2 regions of the Pseudoalteromonas sp. B160 genome follow, and region 2 is predicted to be linked to the other one. Evidence: predicted binding sites of a transcription regulator. Region 2 holds the regulator's gene; the other holds the start of a gene.

Region 1 (10,908 bases), 2.9 Mb from region 2:
GCGCAGTTCATCACCACTGAGTACACTCACTGGTGAAATCATCTCTAAGCTATTTTTATGCAGGGCAGAGGCGTACACAACGACAGATTCAACTGACGTAGGTACAAGCGTGATATTTAGAGCAGAACTGGTTTCAGTTACTTGAACTCTAGCATCAACAAAATTATTTTTACTAATATGTAATTGGCTATTAGCATCAATATTAATACTAAATCGACCATTCTCGTCAGTTTTAATTGACTGTGCTTTACCGTGTACATGCACATCGGCATAGCTGAGTGGTTGCTTGTTATTGTCAAAAACTTGCCCAGTTACCAGCGCAGCATGAGCAGAAAAAGAGCTTAAAGCAGTGATAATTGCAGTTGATATTAAGGAATGTCGGATCATGGTTACTACGTTGTTGCTATTATGTTGTGATATAATATAACACCATCATTTGTGCTGATCAATAATGTTATACCATAACTTTTAAAATAAACGTGCTTATACCAGATTGGGCTATACTCAATAGGAGTAACGGCGAGACTGGTGAATATTATGTCTGATAAAACACGTATTTTTAAAGCACGATTTAGCATAGCTGATCTGCGTCATCAGCGTAATCACAAAGAAATTTTTACCACAGCGTTGACTAAAAATGAAACACTGGAGCATTTTGTTTTAAAGCTGTTAGGCTATTGTATTTTATCTTATGACAGCCATGCAGTGCTTAATAAACTTGCTGATAAACTACAGCCAGATGTAGGAATTCAAGCGTTGGACGAACATTATAAAACCTGGTTAAGTGTTGATAAACCTGACCTTGATGAATTAGTTAAGATCGCTAAGCAGGTGGATGAATTATTAATTTTAACAACGGGCAATAGTGAATGGTTAACGCAATCTCAGTCACGGTTAAAGTTATTTGATAATAGCCATATTATTGAGATTGACCAGCAGTTTATTGATGATATTCAGGTGGATTTAACACGCAGTTTAAATTGGGATGTAACCATAGATGAAAGTAGTTTAATGATCAGTGATAAAATACATTGCTATGAAACAAAGCAGTTTGACTGGCATTAACAAATTACTTCAAATTGAGAGTGATATTGCCATCGGGTTTACAGCAGCACAGCAGTACTTCTCCATCACGTACAAAGGCGAGTGGTTCTTCGTTATAGGTGACTTGCCCTGCTACTAGGGTTGCTCTACAGGCACCACAATATCCTTCTCTACACTGAAAAGGAATTTCATATTGCTGTTGTTCTAGGCAGTCTAAAAGGGAATGACAGCCAGTGTCAAAATCTACACACTGGCTATTATCTGCAAAGTGGATCTTTGCAGTTTTGTTGCTGGTCATTAGAGATCGAAGTCACCGAAATCAGAGGCATTAACTTGAGAGTCAATTTGGCCTACAAGGTATGAGCTTATCTCCGCTTCTTGTGGAGCAACTTGTACATTGTCTGACACTAACCATGAATTGATCCATGGGATAGGGTTACTGCTGGTTTTAAACTGTGTTGGTAAACCAACTGCAGTCATACGAGCATTAGTAATGTACTCAACGTATTGGCATAAAATATCTTTGTTTAAGCCAATCATTGAACCATCTTTAAACAGGTATTCAGCCCATTCTTTTTCTTGTTCAGCAGCATCAACAAACATCTTGATCGCTTCATCACGACACTGGGCTGCTACGATAGCCATTTCAGGATCGTCTTTACCATCTTGCATAATATTCAAAATATGCTGAGTACCAGAAAGATGAAGCGCTTCATCACGGGCGATCAGCTTAATAATTTTAGCGTTACCTTCCATTAATTCTCGCTCTGCAAACGCAAATGAACAGGCAAAACTGACATAAAAACGGATCGCTTCTAAGATATTCACTGACATCATTGCAAGGTATAAAAGCTTTTTAAGTTCAAATAAACTGATATGAACTGTTTCGCCATTAAGTTCATGTTTACCTTCACCGTATAAGTTATACACAGCCACTTTATTAATTAATTCATCGTAATATTTAGTTACGGCATCAGCACGTTCACTGATCTTTTCGTTACTAACGATATCATCAAAAATAAGCTCAGGGGCTTGGGTAACGTTACGAATAATATGTGTATATGAACGGCTATGGATTGTTTCACTAAATGCCCATGTTTCAATCCAGGTCTCAAGTTCTGGGATCGACACAATTGGCAGTAACGCAACATTAGGCGAGCGACCTTGCACACTATCAAGTAAGGTTTGATATTTTAAGTTACTTAAAAATATATGTTTTTCGTGATCAGGTAAGGCCTGAAAATCTAACCGATCTTTACTTACATCGACTTCTTCAGGACGCCAAAAAAACGATAGTTGTTTTTCAATTAGCTTTTCGAAAATAGGGTACTTCTGTTGATCATAACGCGATACGTTAACGGTTTGGCCGAAAAACATCGGTTCTTGTAGTTGGTTATTATGGTTTCGGCTAAAAGTAGTATAAGACATAAGATCACTCAAAAAACGAACAGGGCAAAGCGGGCGTATAGCCCGCTTCCAATTTATATTTATTACCGATTAGATTTTACACGCACCGCCTGCACAATCATCATCTTCCACTTCTGGTGTATCTTCTTGCATATCAGATGCACCATCACGGGTGTTATGGTAGTAAAGGGTTTTAACGCCAAGTTTGTAAGCACCCAGTAAATCTTGTAATAAGACCTTCATTGGTACTTTACCACCTTCAAACTTATTTGGATCGTAGTTAGTATTGGCAGAAATTGTTTGGTCAACAAACTTTTGCATAATACCCACTAATTCTAAATAACCTTTATTTGATGGGATATCCCACAATAATTCATAATTATTTTTAAGGCGTTCATACTCAGGTACAACTTGTTTTAAAATACCATCTTTACTGGCTTTAACACTGATATGACCACGTGGTGGTTCAATACCATTAGTTGCATTTGAAATTTGCGACGATGTCTCAGATGGCATCAACGCAGATAACGTTGAGTTACGCATACCATGCTCTTTAATATTGGCACGTAATGTATCCCAATCTAAATGCAATGGTTCATCACAAATTTTATCCAAATCACGTTTGTACGTATCGGTTGGCATAATACCTTGCGAATACGTTGTTTCGTTAAATTTAGGACATGCACCACGTTCTTTAGCCAGTTCATTTGAGGCTTTCATTAGGTAATACTGAATTGCTTCAAATGTTTTGTGAGTCAATGCATTGGCACTGCCATCAGAATAACGTTTGCCATTTTTAGCAAGGTAATATGCATAGTTGATTACGCCTATTCCTAGTGTACGACGGCCCATAGTTGCATTATGTGCTGCTGGCACCGGGTAGTCTTGGAAATCCAGTAAGTTATCAAGTGCACGTACCGCAAGTTCTGCAAGCTCTTCAAGTTCATCCAGTGACTCAATCGCACCTAAGTTAAAGGCCGACAGCGTACACAGTGCAATTTCACCTTCTTCATCATTAACATTGTTAAGTGGTTTAGTTGGCAATGCAATTTCTAAACATAAGTTAGATTGGCGAATTGGTGCCACTTTAGCAATGAACGGGCTGTGTGTATTACAGTGGTCAACGTTTTGTAAATAGATGCGGCCAGTGCTAGCACGCTCTTGTGCAAACATTGAAAACAGCTCAATAGCTTTAATACGTTTTTTACGAATTGACTCGTCTTGTTCATATTGTACGTAAAGACGATCAAATTCATCTTGATCTTCAAAAAATGCATCATATAAACCAGGCACATCAGACGGACTGAATAATGTGATGTAATCATCTTTGATCAAACGTGAGTACATTAGTTTATTAAACTGTACACCGTAATCTAAGTGACGAACGCGGTTATCATCAACACCACGGTTGTTTTTAAGCACTAATAAGTTTTCAACTTCTAGATGCCAAAGTGGATAGAACAGGGTTGCTGCGCCACCACGGACACCACCTTGCGAACAACTTTTAACGGCCGTTTGAAAGTGCTTATAAAACGGGATACAACCAGTGTGGTATGCTTCACCATTGCGAATAGGGCTACCTAGTGCGCGAATACGACCAGCATTAATACCAATACCTGCACGTTGCGATACGTATTTTACAATCGCTGATGAGGTTGCATTAATTGAATCTAGGCTGTCACCGCATTCAATCAGTACACATGAACTGAATTGACGCGTAGGGGTACGAACTCCCGCCATAATAGGCGTAGGTAATGAAATTTTGAACAATGACACTGCATCGTAAAAACGCTTTATGTAGTCTAAACGCGTTTCTTTTGGGTAATCAGAGAACAAGCTGGCCGCAACTAAAATATATAAAAACTGTGCGCTTTCATAAATTTCACCCGTAACACGGTTTTGTACTAAATATTTACCTTCAAGCTGTTTAACAGCAGCATAGCTGAAGTTTAAATCACGTCCATGATCAAGGTATTCATCCAGTTGATCAATTTCTTGCTCTGTGTAGTCAGCTAGTAAGTGTGCATCGTAACGCTTATCTTCAACTAACTTAACGATATGATCATACAAGCGCGGTGGCTCAAATTGACCATAGGCTTTTTTACGCAAATGGAATACAGCTAAGCGGGCTGATAAATATTGATAATCAGGCGACTCTTTAGAGATCTGATCAGCGGCCGCTTTGATGATGGTTTCATGGATGTCTTCAGTACGAATACCATCATAAAACTGGATGTGCGATTTCAGCTCAACTTGTGAGACAGACACATTATTTAGACCTTCGGCGGCCCAAGCAATAACGCGATGGATCTTATCTAAATCAAGTGACTCTTTACGGCCGTCACGTTTGCTTACAGATAGCTGTTGGTTCATAGTTTTGCCTGTATTCCTTGGGATATAATATTTTTTAGTGACACATTTTTCTTAAAATAAATTTTTTATTGCAATAAAACTGTATTAGCGCGAATTTAATTGAATAACATTTAGCCACAACATCTGGTGTTCATCAAATTCTAGATCACAAGATAGTGTGGTATGCGATCATTTGCAAGGGCATAAACGCCCCTAATTGTGGATAACGTTGGGATAACACGCTTGTGTTAGTAGCCATTAACCTTTGACCATCTGATTAAAATGAAATTTATAAAAATCAACTGATGATCGATTAAATTTACGCATTTTAAAAATAAATTTTGGCTGCTTTTTTTATCAACAAACAATGTGCAAAAAGTAACACGATCACAATATGTAGTGGTTAAAATTTAACATGGCACTATATATGGTTAAATGCATCAATAGGTGATTGCCAATTAAAATCGGCTTGCCAACTCAATGCTTCAGCTTCACTAGGGATGTAGCCCCACAACGCAGCAGCGCTGTGCATGTTTGCAGCCTTGGCTGCAATTATGTCACGCTGCGCATCACCGATATACAAACAACGACTCGGATCAACATCTAACAGTTGGGCTGTATGCAGTAAAGGTAAAGGAGATGGTTTAGCGATATCGAGGGTGTCACCACTGACAATTGCCTGTGCATCTTTGAGTTCAGCAATTGCAGCAACTAATGGAATAGTCAAAAATTCAGGTTTATTAGTCATGATCCCCCATTTGATCTGTTGTTGATCAAGCGCGATCAATAATTGTGCAATTCCAGTAAAGCATTGACTATGGGTGGCAATATTATCTGCGTAGGCCGTTAATAGCTGCTGGCGTAAGTCAGCTTGATTTGGGTGATCGTGCCATTGCTGACCAAATCCAGCTGCAAGCAGCGCCATTGCACCGTTAGAAGCTGCAGGACGATATATATCAGCGGTTACTAATGGTTGGTTATGATCAGCGAGTACGTAATTAAGCGCAGCCCCTAAATCATCTGCGGTATCGAGTAATGTACCGTCTAAATCAAAAATAAAGGCGTCGTAATCAATTGCGGGGGTTGCTGTGTTAAAACCAGCCATTACGCTAGTTTCTCAAAATGCAGAATATAATTAACGCTTACATCGGTATTTAAGCTGTACTGCTTTGATAAAGGGTTATAACTCAATCCCGCACTAGCACGTACTTTGAGGCCCGCTTGTTCTGCCCATGCAATGAGTTGTGCTGGTTTGATAAACTTTTTGTGATCATGGGTTCCATCAGGCACCATCTTCAATAATTTTTCCGCCCCGATAATTGCGTACAAATATGCTTTTGGGGTTTTGTTTAATGTAGAGAAAAATACATCGGCACCAGGTTTCGCTAATTCTGCTACTGCATGAATGATAGATGCAGGGTCTGGCACATGCTCTAACATTTCCATACAAGTAATAGTATCAAAGCGGGCAGGGTGTTCGCTGGCATACTGTTCGGCAGGTATTTTTATATAGTCAACGTTTACACCGGTTTCTAAACTGTGCAGTTTCGCAACGGTTAACGGCTCTTGACCCATATCAATACCAGTCACATGTGCGCCCATTCGCGCCATACTTTCACTCAATATACCGCCACCACAGCCGACATCGAGTGTTTCTTTGTCGAATAAGCCTTTGGCCTTGTCGGCAATAAAATCTAATCTTAATGGATTAATTTCATGAAGGGGTTTAAATTCGCCTTCACGATCCCACCAACGCTCAGCGATGGCTTCAAACTTTGCAATTTCTGCACTATCTACATTCTGATGTTCGGTCATAAAAAACTTCCTCGTCAATCTCAGGCCATTATATAGGGGTAAATTAATAAATCGCAAAGATTTAGCGCCTGTAAATCTAAATTAATTGTGGTAGCATGACTTGGTAATAATAACTAAATCCCCGCAAGCGCCCATATGTGGCACTTTCGTGGGTCAATACTGAAGGAATGTGATATCAAATGACTGATTTCGCCAATGAAATTCTGCCAGTCAATATTGAAGACGAGTTAAAAAACTCCTATTTAGATTACGCAATGAGCGTAATTGTAGGACGAGCACTACCAGACGTACGTGATGGTTTAAAACCAGTTCACCGCCGCGTTTTGTTTGCTATGAACGAGCTTAATAATGATTGGAATAAGCCTTACAAAAAATCAGCCCGTGTGGTTGGTGATGTAATTGGTAAATACCATCCCCATGGCGACAGTGCGGTGTATGACACAATCGTACGTATGGCCCAGCCATTCTCTTTACGTTATATGTTAGTTGACGGCCAAGGTAACTTTGGTTCAGTTGATGGTGACTCAGCAGCAGCAATGCGTTATACCGAAGTCCGTATGGCGAAAATGTCTCATGAGCTTTTGGCTGATCTTGAAAAAGAGACTGTTGATTTTGTACCTAACTATGATGGTACAGAGCAAATTCCTGACGTATTACCGACCAAAGTTCCTAACTTATTAGTGAACGGTTCATCGGGTATTGCGGTAGGTATGGCGACGAACATTCCTCCTCATAACTTAACTGAAGTTGTGAATGGCTGTTTAGCACTTATTCAAAACCCTGAATTAACCATTCATGAACTAATGGATTATATTCCGGGCCCAGATTTTCCAACTGCGGCAATTATCAACGGTAAAAAAGGCATTGAACAAGCCTATTTAACTGGCCGTGGCAAAGTGTACATGCGTGCACGTGCGGAAATTGAAGTTGACGAAAAAACCCATCGTGAAACGATCATCGTTCACGAGATCCCTTATCAAGTAAATAAAGCCCGCTTAATCGAAAAGATTGCTGAGCTTGTTAAAGATAAGAAGATTGAAGGCATTAGTGCATTACGTGATGAATCAGATAAAGACGGTATGCGTATCGTTATCGAGATCAAACGTGGTGACGTAGGCGAAGTGATCTTAAACAACCTTTATGCACAAACTCAGTTACAAACTGTGTTTGGTATGAACATGGTTGCGTTGATCAATAACCAGCCTAAGTGTTTCAACTTAAAAGAAATGCTTGAAGAATTCATCATTCACCGTCGTGAAGTAGTGACCCGTCGTACGGTATTTGACCTACGTAAAGCCCGCGATCGTGCACACATGCTTGAAGGCTTAGCAATTGCACTTGCTAACATTGACCCAATTATCGAGCTTATTCGTAACTCACCAACGCCAGCTGAAGCTAAAGTAGCACTTGCTAGCCGTCCGTGGGAATTAGGTAATGTGAAAGCCATGCTTGAAAAAGCCGGTGAGGCAAATGTTGCCCGTCCAGATTGGTTAGCGGATGACTTAGGCATTCGTGATGGTCAGTATTATATTTCTGAGCAACAAGCCCAAGCAATTCTAGATTTACGCTTACACAAGCTTACTGGTCTTGAACATGAAAAGATTCTAAGCGAATACCAAACGTTATTAGATTTAATTGCCGAGCTTTTATATATTCTTGCTAATCCTGAGCGTTTAATGGAAGTTATTCGCGATGAGTTAGTTGAAATTAAAGAGCAATACGGCGACGAACGTCGTACTGAAATTAATGCCGCGGCTCATGATATTAGTCTTGAAGACTTGATCACAGAAGAAGACGTAGTAGTAACCCTATCTCACGAAGGGTATGTGAAGTATCAGCCATTGTCTGATTACGAAGCACAGCGCCGTGGTGGTAAAGGTAAATCAGCAACCAAGATGAAAGATGAAGATTTCATTGAACGTCTACTAGTTGCTAATACTCACGACACGATTCTTTGTTTCTCAACGGCGGGTCGCTTATATTGGCTTAAAGTGTATCAATTACCACTTGCCAGTCGTGCAGCCCGTGGTAAGCCAATTGTAAACTTATTGCCGCTTGAAGCAGACGAACGTATTACGGCTATCTTGCCAGTACGTGAGTATGAAGAAAATAAATACATCTTTATGGCAACTGCATTTGGTACCGTGAAGAAAACACCATTGACTGCGTATAGCCGTCAACGTGCTAGCGGTATTATTGCCGTTAACTTAAACGACGGTGATAGCTTGATTGGTGTCGATATCACTGATGGTAGCAACGAAATCATGTTGTTTACTGATGCTGGTAAAGTTGTTCGCTTTAAAGAAGCCGAAGAATCACCTGTTTTAGATGAAAACGGCAACCCAGTACTTGATGAAAACGGTAACCTGGAAATCAAGTTCAAGGGTGTTCGTCAGATGGGCCGAACTGCAACAGGTGTTCGTGGTATTAAGATGGCTGAAGGCCAACGTGTTGTATCATTAATTGTACCTAAGACGAATGGTGCTATCTTAACCGTGACAGAAAACGGCTACGGTAAGCGTACATTGCTCAGTGACTACCCTGCTAAGAGTCGTGCGACTCAAGGTGTGGTATCAATCAAAGTAAGTGAGCGTAACGGTGCTGTAGTTGGTGCTGTACAAGTTGACGATAACGATGAAATCATGATTATCTCTAATCGAGGTACTCTGGTGCGAACTCGCGTTAATGAAGTTTCTACCGTTGGGCGAAATACCCAAGGTGTTATTTTGATAAGAACTATTGACGAAGAGCAAGTAGTTGGTTTACAACGTATCGAAGAGATCGAAATCGATGAGCTTAACGCTATTATCGAAGGTGAAAGCGTTGAACTAGTCGACACTGTTAATGATGACGCTGGGGATAATCCTCCAGAGGCATAACATTAATCATTAAAGCGGCTTCGGCCGCTTTTTTTACTATAAAAATCAAAAAAATTAATTGTTAAAATTAGCAATTAAAAACAATTGTTAAATTACTGGAATGAGGAAAGGTAATGAGTATATATAATTTTTGTGCTGGGCCTGCAATGTTACCGCCAGCTGTGATGGAAAAAGCACAAAAAGAATTTCTTGATTGGCAAGATTTAGGTGTATCGGTGATGGAGATCAGTCACCGTAGTAAAGAATTTTTAGCATTAACGGCACAATGTGAAGCAAGCTTACGCCGGTTAATGAATATCAGCGATGAATTTGAAGTGCTGTTTATGCATGGCGGTGGTCGAGGCCAATTTGCTGCAGTGCCACTGAACCTGCACCAAGCAGGTAAAGACGCCGTATATTGTGAAAATGGTGTGTGGTCTAAAGGTGCGGTTGACGAAGCGGTTAAATTTACTACCGTCACTGAGCTTGATGTCCGTAATGACACAAATGAGCAATTTTCTATCAAACCAGTTAGTGAGTGGCAATTTCCAGCCGATCCTTCATACATCCACTATTGCCCAAATGAAACCATTGATGGCATTGAAGTGTTTGATGTACCAAGTCACCCAACAGCGCCGATCGTTGCAGACATGTCATCAACTATTTTATCGCGTGAATTTGATGTTGATCAGTTTGATTTAATTTACGCTGGTGCACAAAAGAATATTGGTCCATCAGGCCTTGCCATTGTGATTATTCGTAAAACGTTGCTTGAGTGTGAAGGGGTTGCAAAGCCAGGTATATTTGATTACGCACTCGAAGTAAAACAAGGCAGCATGTATAACACGCCACCTACGTTTGCTTGGTATTTAGCGGCAGAAGTATTTGACTGGCTTGAGCAAAACGGTGGTGTTAAAGCCATGGAACAGCAAAATATAGCAAAAGCCGAACTGCTGTATGGCTTTATTGATGAATCGCCATTTTATAGCAATAAGGTTGCTAAGCATTGTCGTTCACGTATGAATGTGCCTTTTTGGCTCAATGATGAAAGCTTAAATGCACAGTTTTTAGCTCAAGCAAAAGAAGCTGGCTTACTTGCACTTGAAGGTCACCGTATTGTTGGCGGTATGCGTGCGAGTATTTACAACGCCATGCCACTTGCCGGTGTACAAGCGTTAGTTGACTTTATGGCGAAATTTGCCAAGGAGCACAGTTAATGGAGCAGTTACGCTTAGAGCCAATCAATCTAGTAAATGGCAGTGTTACCTTACCTGGCTCAAAAAGTTTATCAAATCGTATTTTACTGTTAGCGGCACTTGCGCAAGGCACAACGGTTGTAGAAAATTTATTAGACAGTGATGATATTCGCCATATGCTTGGTGCATTAAAATTATTGGGCGTTGATGTCAGTCTTAATGATGATAAAACTGTA
Region 2 (10,908 bases):
CTTGCGCTGCCATAGTGGTGGGATCGATGACCACAATACCATCTTTAGTACCAATCCATAAATAGCCTTCGCTATCGACAAGTAATTTATTAATGCCGTTACTGGGTAAAAAATTACTATTTAAGGTATTGTAATTAGTGAATGTATTGCCATCAAAGCGACTGAGGCCAAACTGAGTTCCCAGCCACATATAGCCTTGCTTATCTTGCACGACACTTTTAAGTGACTGCGATGGTAAGCCATTTTGCATATTCCATTGTTTTACAACATAGTCGGTAATTGACGCCTTACTTGGCATACTGCAGAACAGCACAATAATAACCAATAAAAATCGCATCATAACGTCAATACCTCGTTGCAAAACTAAGGTTAAAAGGGCAAATAACCCATTTTAAACAATGCCTGAACACAAATTAAAGAAAATATACCAGCTAAAACATCATCCGCCATAATACCTACACCACCATGAACCCGCTTATCAAGAAAGCGAATAGGACCTGGTTTAGCGATATCAAAAAAACGAAATAACAAAAAACCCACTAACAAAGACTGCCAACTTAATGCAGCTCCGATCATGGTAATGTAAAATCCGGCAACTTCATCCCATACAATCGCGGGATGATCATGTACGCCCAGATCATCAGCGGTTTTGCCACATGCCCATATACCAAAAATACTAATAACCACCGCAAATACAATTTGTAACCACAGCGGGAAATACATAGTAGTAAAAATAAACGGTAGCGCAGCAAAGGTACCAAACGTACCTGGCGCTTTAGGTGCTAACCCTAAACCAAAGCCCAAACCAAAAAATTGATGAGGGCGCTTTAAATTAAATAATGCAGGTTTATTCAAACCGACTCCTTGGTGAAGTGTTCAAAACCAGCATCATCATATGCTAATTTTTCGCCATCGAGCATCAGCTCAACTTCGCCTTCACCACTTTTTATTTGTCCAATGCAGGCTGCATCTACACCATACTGGCGCAATTTCATTTCCAGCATACTTTTATTGCTATCAGGTACCGTAAATAACAACTCATAGTCATCGCCATAATTGAGGATAAACGGCAGTTGTTGATCTCGTTCTAAAGTAGCACGCAATGCATCCGAGGTTGGTATTTTATTCACATCAATACAAGCGCTAACTTGCGACAGAGCTAAAATATGCCCAAGATCTGCCAATAGACCATCTGAGATATCAATCGCTGATGATGCTAAACCGCGTAATACTTGCCCCGCAGCAACACGCGGAGTTGGGTAATCAAATCGTTGATTAACGTACCTTAAGTGCTCTGGAGCAATCTTAATCTCTTGCTTACGAGCTTCAATCGCAAGCCCGGCATCACCTAGCGGCCCTGTAACATAAACCCAGTCACCTACTTTAGCACCGCTTCGGCGCAGTGCTTTACCTGCAGGCACTGTACCTTTAGCACAAATAGTAATTGTTAACGGCCCTTGCGTGGTATCGCCACCAATGATTTGCACATTAAAATACTCTGCGATTTCATGCATGCCTTCGGTGAATTCTTCCAGCCACTCAACATCAATATTTGGCAACGTTAAAGCAACCGAAACCCACGTAGGCTCAGCCCCCATAGCAGCTAAATCACTTAAGTTTACGGCCAGGGCACGATGGCCTAATGCACGCGGATCGATGTCATCAAAAAAGTGTACGCCTGCTACCAGTGTATCGGTGGTAATCGCTAACTGACAATTTTCAGGAACAGTAACCAATGCACAATCGTCACCAATCCCTAAATTAACATCGCGACGAGTTATGCCACGACCTTTAAAGTAGCGATTTATTAATTCAAATTCCTTCATACACAAAAAAGCCGGCCTATGCCGGCTCTCCTTTTACGGTCGCATTACTTACGTAAATGCTTTACCGCTTTATCAAGTACACCATTAACAAATTTATGGCTGTCTTCAGCGCCAAATATCTTAGCAAGCTCAATACCTTCGTTGATAGCAACTTTATAAGGTACATCTTCACGGAATTTCAGCTCATAGCTGCTTAAACGTAAAATAGCGCGTTCAACTTGGTCTAACTCGTTAAATGGACGAGTTAAATGTGGCGATACTGCTTCGTCTAGTTGCTTATGATTTATAGCAACACCACGCGAAAGATCTTTAAAGTATTCAACATCAATTTTAGTCACATCGTTTTCGATCAACATTTGTTGTTCGATATCGGCAATGGCATTGCCACTTAATTGCCAAGAATAAACGGCTTGAAGTGCTAAGATACGTGCTTTACGTCTTGCTGCTGGTTTCACAAAAATTCCTTAAACTTAAATTTTATCTAACACATTAACCATTTCAAGTGCGCCTAAAGCAGCTTCGCCGCCTTTGTTGCCCATTTTAGTGCCAGCGCGTTCAATCGCTTGCTCAATGCTTTCAGTGGTTAATACGCCAAATGCAATCGGGATATCATACTCAAGCGACACTTGCGCTAAGCCTTTATTTGATTCGCCAGCGACAAGATCAAAATGTGGTGTACCACCTCTGATCACAACGCCTAAAGCGATGATTGCATCATACTCTTTTTTTGCTGCAACGCGTTTCGCCGCTAAAGGTAATTCTACCGCACCTGGTACATAAACTACGGTAATATCATCATCAGATACACCACCAGTACGTTTTAATTCATCAACAGCACCAGCTAATAGGCTGCTACCAATAAAGTCATTAAAACGAGAAATAACGATAGCGAATTTCTTGCCAGGAGCGTATTTATTACCTTCAATAATTTTCATTCGATAACCCTAAAAAATAAGTTCAAGCGGTTGCGATTGCGCAAAAATTGCTGCGCATCATACCATATAAATAAAATAATAGCCTAGTTTAAGCGTTGTGCTTATTGTGGCTCTACGTAGTCAACCACTTCTAAGTGAAAGCCCGATAACGCATGGTACTTTTTAGGCAAGCTCATCAAACGCATTTTTTCAATGCCCAAGTCAGCTAAAATTTGTGACCCTACGCCTACGGTGCGTGAAGTACCTTGGAATTTACGATGCGCGACCGTCTCACCAGCATCTTCTGCAGCAAACGCTTTAACTGTCGCTTCTAGCTCTTCGGTGCATTCTTGCTTACCTAGAATAACTAACACACCTTGATGCTTTGCAATATAAGCCATGGCATCTGACAAGCCCCAGCTTCTATCGGCACTGCGATCAGATAACAAAATATCATTGAAGGTACTTTTTAAATGAACCCGTACTAAGGTTGGTTCATTCGTTTTAACCTCACCATTTAACAGCGCATAATGTAACTGGCCGTCAATGGTATCTTTATAAGTAACTAAATCAAACTCACCATGTACGGTTGGCAACTTACATTTTGCCACTTGCTCAATGGTGGTTTCATTCATGTTACGGTATTCAATTAAATCAGCAATAGTGCCAATTTTGATATTATGTTGCTCAGCAAATACTTCTAAATCAGGACGACGCGCCATGGTGCCATCAGCATTAAGAATTTCCACAATTACTGATGAAGGCTCTAAACCGGCTAAGCGGGCTAAATCACAACCGGCTTCAGTGTGACCGGCACGCGTTAATACGCCACCTGGTTGTGCCATAATAGGAAAGATATGCCCAGGTTGAACGATATCACTTGGTACAGCACCTTTGGCAATCGCAGCTTGCACAGTACGAGCGCGATCTGCAGCAGAAATCCCCGTAGTCACACCTTTCGATGCTTCAATCGACATCGTAAAGTTAGTCGAAAATGCCGCACCATTGTTTTTTACCATTAATGGTAAATCAAGTTGCTCACAGCGCTCTTGAGTCATTGTTAGGCAAATTAAGCCACGACCATGAGTGGCCATAAAATTGATCGCTTCCAGCACTAATGTGCTCGGCTGCGATAATTAAATCGCCTTCATTTTCTCTGTCTTCATCATCCATTAAAATAACCATTTTACCGGCTTTAATGTCATCAATAATTTCTTGTGCGCTGTGTAAATTCATAATCTGCTCGTGTAAGTTGTGGAGTGCGTTTATTTAATAAAACCGGCTTGGGCGAGTAAACTCATCGAAATATCTGAACTAGCTGGCTGCTCTGCCCCTTTGATCAAACGCTCTAAATAACGCGCGATTTGATCTACTTCTAAGTTCACTTGCGTGCCTACTTTAAAATCAGCAATAGTTGTTTGCTCACTAGTGTGCGGCACAATTGTCAGTTTAAATTTATTATCTGCTACTGCATTTACTGTTAGGCTAATACCATCAATGCATACCGAGCCTTTATAAGGAATATATTTCATTAGTTGTACATCGGTGCTTAACCAGTACTCAACGGCACGCGCATTAGGCGTAATTGCGGTAATAGTCGCGATGCCATCAACATGCCCTGAAACTAAGTGACCACCTAAACGAGATACTGGCTGCATGGCTTTCTCAAGGTTTACAGTTTGCCCTTGTTTATAGTGAGCAAATCCCGTTAAACTAATCGTCTCATTTGATAAGTCAGCGCTAAATCCATCACTGTGCTTGGCCACAACCGTTAAGCAAACCCCATTAGTTGCAATGCTATCGCCTAAATTTACATCGGCCATATCAAGGTTATTACTTTTAATGCGGATAGCTAAATCGCCTTGCTTTTGTTGTAACTCGCTAATAGTGCCCGTTGCTTCGATGATCCCAGTAAACATAGTGGTTACTCTTTAGTTATTTGGTTTAGATGAGGCTTTGCGTGGTGTCGCCGTGATACGAATATCGTCACCGATACACACACTCTCATTAATTGATAAATTAACAACGTCCTGCATACTTGTCAGCTCTGTAAAGTTTAGTAAGCTTTTGCCGTCATTCCCTAACAACTTCGGCGCCAGATAAACAATATATTCATCAATTAAATTACATTCAGTCATTTGGCCCGCTAAGGTTGCCCCTGCCTCTAACCAAATATGATTAAACTGTTGCTGCGCTAGAAGTTTCATGGCAGCCACTAAATCAACTTTATTATTTTTTTCTGGTACTACAATATGGCTTACGTAATGAGGCCATTGCTGTGATTTATCAAGTTCAGTGGTAAGAATAATTACTTCACTGGCAATGCTAAATAATGCTAGCTCAGGTGTTAAACGATTTTGTGAATCAATAATAATACGTACAGGTTGGCGTACAGGTAATTGCGTTGGTAACGGCTCTGGCAGCTCTTCAACACGAACATTGAGTTTTGCATTATCAACTAATACTGTGTCCGCACCGGTTAAAATAGCGCAGCTTTGTGCGCGCTGTAGTTGCACATCTTGGCGAGCCTTAGGGCCCGTTATCCATTTACTTTGACCGTTTTTAAGTGCCGTTTTACCATCAAGGCTTGCGGCCATTTTGCAGGTAATAAATGGCATACCTTGCTCCATGCGCTTTAAAAAGCCACGGTTTAACAGCCTTGCTTGTTGTTCTAACAAACCTGACGCAACCTCAATGCCCGCGTCCGCTAAAATAGCTAAACCTTTACCGGCTACCTGCGGGTTTGGATCAACCATAGCAGCAATTACTTTTACCACGCCAGCAGCTTTTAAACCTTCGGCACACGGCGGTGTGCGACCAAAATGGCTACAAGGTTCAAGCGTGACATAAGCAGTTGCGCCAAAGGCTTGGCTACCCGCCATTGCTAATGCATTCACTTCAGCATGGCCTTGGCCGGCAACTTGATGAAAACCTTCACCAACAATAACGTCATTTTTTACTAATACACAGCCAACATTTGGGTTTGGGGTGGTAGTAAAGCGTCCTTGTTTGGCAAGCTCAATCGCTCGGGTCATATAAGAGAAATCTTGTTCGCTAAACTGATATTGGTTCATATCACTCTCCCAAACGGGCAATTTCTTCACCAAATTCACGAATATCTTCGAATGAACGGTATACCGATGCAAATCTGACGTAAGCGACTTTATCGAGTTTTTTCAACGCTTCCATAATGCATTCGCCAATCAGGTGACTGGAAATCTCACGCTCGCCGGTGGCACGTAATTGCGATTTAATAATATTGACCACTTCATCAACTTGCTCGGTACTGACGGGGCGTTTTTCTAATGCGCGGTGTAGACCATTAAGGAGTTTATCTTCATTGAAAGGTTCACGGCTACCGTCTTGTTTGATCACCCGAGGCATTACAAGTTCTGCGCCTTCAAAGGTAGTAAAGCGTTCATGACATTCATTGCATTCACGGCGTCGCCTTACTTGGTGGCCACCTCCCACTAAACGCGAGTCAATCACTTTGGTATCTTTTGCGGTGCAAAATGGACAATGCATAGGTATCAGCTTCCGTTAAAAACAAAAAAGGCCGCTTTTAGGCGGCCTTTATAATAGCAAAAAACTAAGCTATTGTGATCTAAATTACTGTTTGTAACTCAATTAAGCGTAAACAGGTAATTTTTTACAGATTGCTTTAACTTTCTCTTTTACTTGTGCTTGTACTGACTCATCGTTGATGTTGTCTAGTACGTCACAGATCCAGCCAGCAAGCTCTTTAGACTCAGCTTCTTTAAAACCACGGCGTGTGATTGCCGGTGAACCAATACGTAAACCAGACGTTACAAACGGTGAACGTGGGTCATTTGGTACTGAGTTTTTATTTACGGTGATATTAGCATTACCTAAAGCCGCATCTGCGTCTTTACCAGTGATGTCTTTATCAATTAGATCAAGTAAGAACAAGTGGTTTTCTGTTTTATCAGATACGATCTTATAACCGCGCTCTTGCATTACTGCAACCATAGCTTTAGCATTTTTCACAACTTGAGTTTGGTATACTTTAAACTCTGGTTGTAATGCTTCTTTAAATGCCACTGCTTTGGCAGCGATAATGTGACATAAAGGACCACCTTGACCACCAGGGAATACTGCACTGTTAAGCTTTTTATAAATAGCTTCGTCGCCACAAGCAGAAATAATCAAACCACCACGAGGGCCGGCTAATGTCTTATGCGTAGTTGTAGTAACAACATGTGCATGTGGTACTGGGCTTGGGTAAACACCAGCAGCAATAAGACCTGCAACGTGAGCCATATCAACAAACAAGTAAGCGCCTACTTTGTCAGCGATTTCACGGAATTTAGCCCAATCAACAATACCTGAGTATGCTGAGAAACCACCGATGATCATTTTTGGTTTGTGCTCAAGTGCAAGTGCTTCAACTTGTGCGTAATCAATCTCGCCAGTCGCTTCGTCAAGTCCGTATTGGATTGCGTTATAAAGCTTACCAGAGAAGCTTACATGTGATCCATGCGTTAAGTGACCACCATGAGCTAAGCTCATACCTAACACTGTATCGCCAGCATCTAATAAAGCTAAGAACACAGCAGCATTTGCTTGTGAACCTGCGTGAGGCTGAACGTTAGCATAATCTGAACCAAACAATTCGTTGGCACGGTCAATCGCTAGTTGTTCAACCACGTCAACATGCTCACAACCACCGTAGTAACGCTTGCCCGGATAACCTTCAGCATATTTGTTTGTTAGCTGTGAACCCTGCGCTTCTAGTACGCGTGGGCTACAGTAGTTCTCAGATGCGATAAGCTCGATGTGTTCTTCTTGGCGAGCAGTCTCTTTAGTGATTGCTTCAAATAACTCTGGATCGAAATCCGAAATATTCATGCTACGTTCTAACATGGGGGCTCCTAGGGCAACGTGTATGGTATTTTGAAGGCTGAATTATACGCTGAAAACGTCAATTTGCCTATGGTGTAAAGATGAACATATTTAAACAGGGATTGAATTTAATTCACAGTGTTTTTGTAATGATATTTTTTTATTAAAGCATCAGTAATTTTAATGAATAAAAGCAAATAACATTTACATTATTTATACCTTAATCTGTTGCATTCGCGATTGTTTACACTATTATGATACCAATGTAATCATGGATGATGAACTAATTTACTATGCTAGCTAAACCTATCTACGAATCAATTCCTTATTGTTATGTCATTGTTGGCGGACTTTGCATTTTACTTTTCAGCACTGTTTTACCAACAGCCATTGGTATTTTTTATTCTTCAATGGTGCCAACATTTGGCGATTACGCTCAAATTCACGGCGTAAAGATCATAAAGTAAATCGCATTAAAGTTAACAAACACTTTTATTATTATGAATTTAAACCATTTATTTTATTTATGTGCGGATTACTCCTAATCCATTGGGTAGCGAATGAATTAGTTATACTTGCAGGGATTATGATCTGCCTTATAGCCATTTTAATTTTTTGTTTACGAGTGCTAAACCGCCGTTCACGTTCAATAGTTTAATTTTCCATTACTGCTATTAAGTACAATTTAAAGCAATAAAAAACGACATTGCTTTCACATATGCCGTTTATTTTTAGTTTTACTGAGCGGGTAAAAACTAACCTAGTTTAGCTAATAATATTTCACGCAGGATATCGTAATCATCTGCGATATCTTCGGCTAAGCATGGTTTAGCTAATGCATCAGCTAGTGGTTTTGGCATTTCAAGTTCAATATTTAAAATCTCTTCAACACTTTCTTTAAACTTAGCCGGATGCGCTGTTGCCAGAAAAATACCAGCAGAATCAGTTGCTAAGTTAGCTTTTAGGCCCTGATAAGCAATCGCTGTATGTGGTTCAGCAACATAGCCTGTTTGATGAATTTTTTCATCACTGCTTGGGTATCATTTTCATCAACACTAGTTGAATAAAAATCATCATAACTAAACCATTTGTTATCAAGCATGGTTTGTACACGTGGCCAATTATTAGGTTTACTCACATCCATGGCATTAGACAATGACTCGATTGTGGCATTAGGCGCCCAGTTTTTATCAAGGATAAAGCGCGGTACAGTGTCATTTTGATTGGTTGTAGCGCTAAGTTTAGCGACCGGTAAACCAATCACCGCACCGATCATCGCCGCACATACATTACCAAAGTTACCACTAGGTATTGAGATATGTGCTTTGGCGCGCTGCTCTTTTGGTAATTGCGCTATTGCTTCAAAGTAATAACATACTTGTGCAACAAGGCGACTTATATTGATAGAATTAGCTGAATTTAAACCTAAGCGAGATTTAACTTCATCATCTAAAAAGGCATTTTTAACCATCGCTTGGCAATCATCAAAGCTACCATCTACAGCGTAGCAATGGATATTATTACCCAAAGTAGTAAACAATTTTTGCTGTGCTAATGAGATTTTACCTTTTGGATACAGGATAACCACATCAATATTTGGCTTGTTATAGAACGCATGCGCAACAGCTGCCCCAGTGTCCCCTGAGGTTGCTGTGAGTATTGTGGTTTTTTCACCTTGGCTAAATTGTGCCAAGCACTCAGCCATAAAGCGACCGCCAAAGTCTTTGAATGCAAGCGTTGGCCCATGGAACAACTCTAAACAATAAATATTGTCTTCAACTTCAACTAATTTAACAGGAAAGTTAAAGGCATTTTGCACCATTTGTGCAACCGTATCAGCAGGTAATTCATCACCAATCAAATGCGATAAAATCTTACTGCTACGAGTAACAAAGTCCATATCGAGTAAACTATCAACATCAGCTAAAGGCGCGAGCGATTCAGGGAAAAATACTCCTTGATTACGTCCTAAACCTGTTTTAACTGCTTCAACAAACGACACTTTTTGAGAATCATCTTTTAAATTATGTAATTGCATTATTAGTTCCTTAAATTCTTATAGCTGACGCGTGCCGGCGTTATCGAGTTTACAAATGTGGCAGAAGCCTTGCTCATTAATATAGTTTTGTTCAAGCCACTGTGCGCATTGCTGTGCAGCTTCAAGCGTTTTGCACACGGTAAATAATGTAGGACCAGCACCTGAGATACTGACAATCTCAGCACCAAACTCTGGCAGCGCCGCTTTAGCTTCACTAAAACCATTGATCAGTGGCGCACGATGCGGCTCCGCTATTTCATCACTCATGATGGAGAGTGCTTCATCAAATCGGCTAGTTAACAATAAAGTACTAAACGCTGATAAGCGCTGCGCAAATTCAACGCTCGCATGCATACTTAGCTGTTTTGGTAACACTGAACGCGCTTTAGCGGTATTAAGTGAAAAACCAGGAAAAGCCGCTACGTAATACCAACGCTCATCAACCGGTAAAGCAATTGATTTATTTGGAATTAAATCACCAGTAAGCTGCAAACCACCCAAGTAACACGGAGTGATATTGTCGTAATGACGACCGCCACTGACAATCGCTTCAAAATCAGCCATTAATTCAATTAACTGCACTTGGCTCAGTGCAGTACCTGCAAACTGATCCAGCGCCGCAAATGTGGCTACTACAGAGCAAGCACTTGAACCAAGACCCGAGCCAATTGGTAAGTTCTTTTTTAATTCCAGTTTAACGCTTGGCATGGTTGGCGCTACATGTTCACGAAAATGCACTAAACACTGATACGCTAAATTTTCACTGGCATCGCTTGGTAGTTTATCTGCGTAATCGCCAGAGCATATAAATTCGTCAAGCTCGCTAGAACTTACCGCAACAACATCACCTAATAACGTGCCATCAATAGGAGCAAGCGCAGCACCTAAGGCATCAAAACCAACTGCAAAATTACCGATTGAGGCTGGAGCATATACTTCGATCATTATACTCTCCTAGCGCGATAACGTTTTTAAAATGTCAGCAAATACCCCAGCCGCAGTCACTGCTGAGCCGGCACCATAACCACGAATAACAAATGGACGTGGTTGATAGTATGCACTCAAAATTGCTAAGGCATTTTCGCCGTCACGAATAACAGCCAGAGCATGCTTTTCATCTACCGCTTCAATACCTACTTTGCAGTGGCCTTGTTTGATAGTACCAACATAACGCAACACTTTGCCTTCACTTGCAGCACTTTGAATACGGTCATTAAACGCAGCATCTAAACTTGGCAATTTAGCCATAAATTCGTCAACGTTATCA

What was found. The regulator NrdR, encoded in region 2, represses ribonucleotide reductase genes. The targets are predictions, from matches to a motif close to AAACACNANATNTNGTGTTT.
Region 1: nrdA (class 1a ribonucleoside-diphosphate reductase subunit alpha) is a predicted target of NrdR. The motif match lies at 4,937-4,956, and genes of this name have one in related genera.

Annotation. Positions count from the first base shown of each region.
Region 1 is NZ_JARLUX010000001.1:3,888,708-3,899,615, reverse strand. It holds gene P4S61_RS18200 (TonB-dependent receptor) at 1-387, opposite strand, end outside; gene P4S61_RS18195 (YaeQ family protein) at 538-1,065, shown strand; gene yfaE (class I ribonucleotide reductase maintenance protein YfaE) at 1,070-1,342, opposite strand; gene nrdB (class Ia ribonucleoside-diphosphate reductase subunit beta) at 1,342-2,472, opposite strand; gene nrdA (class 1a ribonucleoside-diphosphate reductase subunit alpha) at 2,542-4,824, opposite strand; gene P4S61_RS18175 (HAD family hydrolase) at 5,225-5,908, opposite strand; gene ubiG (bifunctional 2-polyprenyl-6-hydroxyphenol methylase/3-demethylubiquinol 3-O-methyltransferase UbiG) at 5,908-6,618, opposite strand; gene gyrA (DNA topoisomerase (ATP-hydrolyzing) subunit A) at 6,798-9,497, shown strand; gene serC (3-phosphoserine/phosphohydroxythreonine transaminase) at 9,611-10,693, shown strand; gene aroA (3-phosphoshikimate 1-carboxyvinyltransferase) at 10,693-10,908, shown strand, end outside.
Region 2 is NZ_JARLUX010000001.1:969,368-980,275, forward strand. It holds partial or broken gene P4S61_RS04510 (diguanylate cyclase domain-containing protein) at 1-340, opposite strand, end outside; gene P4S61_RS04515 (phosphatidylglycerophosphatase A family protein) at 370-855, opposite strand; gene thiL (thiamine-phosphate kinase) at 852-1,826, opposite strand; gene nusB (transcription antitermination factor NusB) at 1,871-2,281, opposite strand; gene ribH (6,7-dimethyl-8-ribityllumazine synthase) at 2,297-2,761, opposite strand; partial or broken gene ribBA (bifunctional 3,4-dihydroxy-2-butanone-4-phosphate synthase/GTP cyclohydrolase II) at 2,863-3,976, opposite strand; gene P4S61_RS04540 (riboflavin synthase) at 4,006-4,659, opposite strand; gene ribD (bifunctional diaminohydroxyphosphoribosylaminopyrimidine deaminase/5-amino-6-(5-phosphoribosylamino)uracil reductase RibD) at 4,672-5,814, opposite strand; gene nrdR (transcriptional regulator NrdR) at 5,816-6,265, opposite strand; gene glyA (serine hydroxymethyltransferase) at 6,368-7,624, opposite strand; partial or broken gene thrC (threonine synthase) at 8,359-9,641, opposite strand; gene thrB (homoserine kinase) at 9,660-10,586, opposite strand; gene thrA (bifunctional aspartate kinase/homoserine dehydrogenase I) at 10,596-10,908, opposite strand, start outside.